Regions from separate parts of the Allobosea sp. GW821-FHT12C12 genome, predicted to be linked through region 1. Evidence: predicted binding sites of a transcription regulator. Region 1 holds the regulator's gene; the other holds the start of a gene.

Region 1 (2,387 bases):
GGGCGGTCAGCAGCAGCGGCTGTGCATCGCGCGCACCATCGCGCAGAAGCCCGAGGTCATCCTGTTCGACGAGCCGACCTCGGCGCTGGACCCGATCTCGACCGGCAAGATCGAAGACCTGCTGGAACAGCTCAAGACCGACTTCACCATCGTCATCGTGACGCACAACATGCAGCAGGCGGCGCGCATCTCGCAGTACACCGCCTTCATGTATCTCGGCGAGGTGATCGAGTTCGCCCCGACCAACACGATCTTCATGAACCCGCACAAGAAGCAGACGCAGGACTACGTCACCGGCCGCTTCGGCTGAAATTCCCAGCCCTGCTCAAACGCCGTGACGCCGCATCCGCTCCAAAGGACACCGCCGCGATGACCGACCACATCGTCCGCTCCTACGACGCCGAACTTGAGGCGCTGCGCCGCAGCCTCGCCGAGATGGGCGGCATGTCCGAGCGCATGCTCGGCGACTCGACCGTGGCCCTGGTGCGCCGCGACACCGCGCTCGCCCAGAAGGTGATCTCGGCCGACCAGCGCCTCGACAATCTGCAGCGCGACGTCGAGGAGCGCGCCGTGCTGACGATCGCGCGCCGGCAGCCGCTCGCCAACGACCTGCGCGAGCTGATCTCGGCGATCCGCATCGCGTCCGACATCGAGCGCGTCGGCGACCTCGCCAAGAACATCGCCAAGCGCGCGGTCGCGATCTCGGGCCAGTTCCAGCCGCCGCACCGCGCCGTGGTCGGGCTCGAACATATGAGCCGGCTCGTCCAGGCCCAGCTCAAGGACGTGCTCGACGCCTACGCGTCCGGCAACGAGAACAAGGCGATGGAGGTCTGGCGCCGCGACGGCGAGATCGACGCGCTATACACCTCGCTCTTCCGCGAATTGCTGACTTACATGATGGAAGATCCGCGCAACATCACCTTCTGCACGCATCTGCTGTTCTGCGCCAAGAACGTCGAGCGCATCGGCGACCACACCACCAACATCGCCGAGACGATCCACTACCTCGTCACCGGCGGCACGCTCGACATCAACCGGCCCAAGCTCGACACGACCGACATCAGCGTCGAGGCGGTGGCGCGCTCCTGAACGCGCCGGCTTCGCAGGGAACGAACGAGACATGCCCGCACGCATCCTGATCGTCGAGGACGAGGAGCCGCTGACGCTGCTCCTGCGCTACAACCTCGAGGCCGAGGGCTTCGAGGTCGACAGCGTCGCGCGCGGCGACGACGCCGAGCTCCATCTGCGCGACAACACGCCCGATCTCGTCCTGCTCGACTGGATGCTGCCCGGCCTGTCTGGCATCGAGCTCTGCCGCCGCCTGCGCGCCCGGCGCGACACCGAGCGCGTGCCGATCATCATGCTGACCGCGCGCGGCGAGGAGACCGAGCGGGTGAGGGGGCTCGCCACAGGGGCCGACGACTACGTCGTCAAGCCGTTCTCGCTGCCGGAGCTGATCGCCCGCATCCAGGCGCTGCTGCGCCGCGCCAAGCCCGGCCATGTCGCGGGCCTGCTCGCGGCCGGCGACCTCGAGCTCGACCGCACGACGCGGCGCGTGCGCCGCTCCGGGGCGGAGCTGCATCTCGGTCCCACCGAATTCCGCCTGCTCGAATTCCTGATGCAGGCGCCGGGCCGGGTCTATTCGCGCGCGCAGCTTCTCGACGCCGTCTGGGGCCGCGACGTCTATATCGACGAGCGCACCGTCGACGTCCATGTCGGGCGCCTGCGCAAGGCGATCACGCCCGACAACGCCAGGGACCCGCTGCGCACCGTGCGCGGCGCGGGCTATTCCTTCGACGAGAATTTCGCCAGCGCGTCGCGGTAGCCTCCGGCCGCCGTCGCGAGCTCGCCCAGCCGCGCTCCCGCGAGCCGAGGCAGCCACATCCGCGACGCCGGATTGGGCGAGTTCGCCGCAATTGCCTGTTTCTTCGGCAACGGCGATCACCTGCCGTCAACTCCCGTCCGGCGCAGACGCCGCTCGGCGGCCGTGCCGCCGCGTCCGGCGTGGTCGGATCCGCTGGCATACGGGTTGCTAAGCCCGATACGCCCGCGCCGGGTCAACCCAGGGGAGAACGACCGTGCCATCATCGACCATTCTGCGCTCAGCCATCCTGGCGCTCGGCCTCTCGACCGCGTTGGCGACAGGCGCCGCCGCCCAGGAAAAGGTGCTGCGCATCGGCATGACGGCCGCCGACATCCCGCGCACCCACGGCCAGCCCGACCAGGGCTTCGAGGGCAACCGCTTCACCGGAATCCCGATGTATGACGCGCTCACCCACTGGGACCTGTCCTCGGCCGAAAAGGCGAGCGTCGTCATTCCCGGCCTCGCCACCGAATGGGCGGTCGACGCGACCGACAAGACGAAATGGACCTTCAAACTGCGTCCG
Region 2 (2,387 bases), on a different contig from region 1:
CTTGACGCATCGCGAAGGCTTGCGCTGCATCGTCCTGCCCGGCGCGGGGCGGGCCTTCATGGCCGGCGGAGACGTGGCGAGCTTCGGCGATGAGCCCGCCGAGGTCCGACCAGATCGAGGCCGAGCGCCAAGGCCTTCCTCGCCGCGACCGGGACCGCCGACTTCGCGGAAGGCGCGCCGCCTCCTCTGCAAGCGCGAGCCGGTCTTCGCCGGCCGCTGAGGCAGGTTATTTCGCCGAGGCCTCGTAGACGAACAGCGTCGACTTGCCGTCGTCGGGCATGAAATAGGCGCGGATGCCGTCGCCCGTCGGCTCGACCCAGAACGGGTTCTGCGTCATCGGCAGGCCTGACGGCGACCAGAGCTCGACCGGCATCTGGAAGATCGGCCGGTTGTCCTTCAGATCGACGATCTCGAAGCCGCCGAGCCGGAAGACCGGCGCGTCCGGTCCGGCGCGGTAGGCATTCAGGCCCGAGCACAGCATGCGGCTCGAGCCGATGAAGTGGCAGTCCTGATAGTCGATATAGAGGGCGGGATTGGCGACGCGCAGCTGTTCCGGCGGGGTCGCGAGATTGGTCGGCTTGCCGTCGGCCCCGAGCGGCCATGTGTAGAAGCGGCGCGAGCCCCATGAGACGCCGTGCAGCGACTTGTCGTCTGTGTTGTGGACGATGCCGCCGACATGATCCTTGAAGCGGAACACCTCGGTCGCCTTCAGCGTCTCGGGATCGACCTTGTAAATGATCGACTGGCTGTCGGGCCGGTATTCGGCGACCGGAACCCAGATGTCCTTGCCGTCGAAATCGATGCCGCCGGGATGATAGATCGAGCCTTCGCCGAGCGTCACGCTGCCCAGCAGCTTGCCCTGCGCGTCGATCTTGTAGAGATGTCCCGCGCCTTCGCCGGTGTCGCGGTCATAGCCGTCCTGCGGGGTGGGGAAGCGCGTCGTCGGCTTTTTGATCTCGACGGAGGAGACGAAGAAGGCGTCGCCGATCTTCAGCATGCCCTGCGGATGGTTCGTCGGGAACTGCATCGGGATCGCCGCGACCTGCTTCCATTGCGTGGCGCGCGTCAGCTTCGGCAGCAGGGTGGCGAGGGCCGGGTCGGCGGCCTGGGCTGGCGGGGCAGCGATCAGGCCGGCCGCGACGAACATGCTTGCGATCAGGGTTCTCATCGGCGTTTCCCGTGCCCGGTCCGGCGATCCGGTCGCGGGCGAATGCGCTGCGGATGGTCGAGGCTAACGACCGTCGGTGACGCCCGCACGACATCCGGACGGGCAGCCCGCGGCCGCTCTTGCGTCGGTCGGAAAATTAGCCGGCAAGGCGATCTTGGGCAAGCGGATCGTTTTCCAGCAGGATCGGCCGGCCGTGCGGGGTCGCCTCCGCGGCGCGCGCCCAAGCGGCGGCGAGCGCGTCGATCCCGTCATGGGACGCCAAGCCCTTGGCGACGAGCAGATGCTCCAGCGCCTCGCACCAGCGCTCGTAATAATCCGACCCGTCGCGGCAGCCGCCATGCGCGACCGCCTCCGCGATCTCGGCGCCCAGGGCCTGCGCCCATTCGTCGGCGGTGAAGACGCCCTTGCCCTGCAGCGCCACGACGAGCGCGAAGGCCTGCGCCTGCCAGGGCTCGGCGAAGACCGGGCCGTCCGCGTCACGCGGGATCGGTGTGCCGGCCGCGAGCGCCAAGGCGAGATCGGCCTCAGGCCGGCTCAAGATAGCTCTCCCAGGCCTCGATGCTGACGCTGGTCGCGGGGTCGGCGTCGCGGCCCCAGAGCTCCGGGCCGGCAAAGACGACGGTGTAGAGCCATTGCGCCGTCTCCCGCTCGCCATGCGCGCCGGTATCGGGGAAGACATGGCAGCCGCTGACGCGCTCGATCATCCCTCGCTTGCCGCGCGCATAACGCGGCAGACGAGTGTGGTGCTGTGGATGCATGACGATGGTGCGGACCTTGTCACCGATCGCGAAGCGCGCCGGGGCCTGCGCGTCGCGCTCATAGGGGAAACCGCGCCGCAGCATCGCCGCGACCTCGTCGCCCTTGAGGACGCGTTTCGGCGTCTTCGGCGGGCTCAGCGGCTCGCCCTTGTCGAGTTCGGCCTCGCTCAGAAAGCCATGCCGGACCAGCGTCGCGTTCAGCGCCGTCAGCCAGATCTGGTAGTAGCTGAACGAGAGGTAATCGGCTGGGGGCAGGCTTTCGCGGGCATGGCGGATCTCGTCGATCGTCCAGTGGCCCATCGCGCCGGCGGCGACGTTCAGCGCCAGCACGCGCTTTTCCCACTCGCCATGGAAGACCGGCTCGTTCGGCTCCGGCCGGACCGGGCCGAAACCCATCTGGCCGCCGAGATCCTGGCCGCCGTTCATGGCGCGGCCTCGACGAGAGGGAGGCCGGCGCCGAT

The links. Region 1 encodes PhoB, which activates phosphate uptake and scavenging genes when phosphate is short. Its sites were predicted from a motif close to TGTCATNNANCTGTCAT; they were not measured.
Region 2: a site for PhoB is predicted at 1,245-1,261, ahead of AC1RRW_RS18150 (DUF6454 family protein). Genes of this name have one in related genera too.

Annotation. Positions count from the first base shown of each region.
Region 1 covers NZ_JBXAQP010000005.1:281,666-284,052, forward strand. Annotated here, with positions in the region: gene pstB (phosphate ABC transporter ATP-binding protein PstB) at 1-310, shown strand, start outside; gene phoU (phosphate signaling complex protein PhoU) at 370-1,089, shown strand; gene phoB (phosphate regulon transcriptional regulator PhoB) at 1,121-1,825, shown strand; gene AC1RRW_RS09915 (ABC transporter substrate-binding protein) at 2,079-2,387, shown strand, end outside.
Region 2 covers NZ_JBXAQP010000014.1:40,909-43,295, forward strand. Annotated here, with positions in the region: gene AC1RRW_RS18145 (hypothetical protein) at 1-5, shown strand, start outside; gene AC1RRW_RS18150 (DUF6454 family protein) at 227-1,168, opposite strand; gene AC1RRW_RS18155 (nitrile hydratase accessory protein) at 1,305-1,706, opposite strand; gene nthB (nitrile hydratase subunit beta) at 1,693-2,352, opposite strand; gene nthA (nitrile hydratase subunit alpha) at 2,349-2,387, opposite strand, start outside.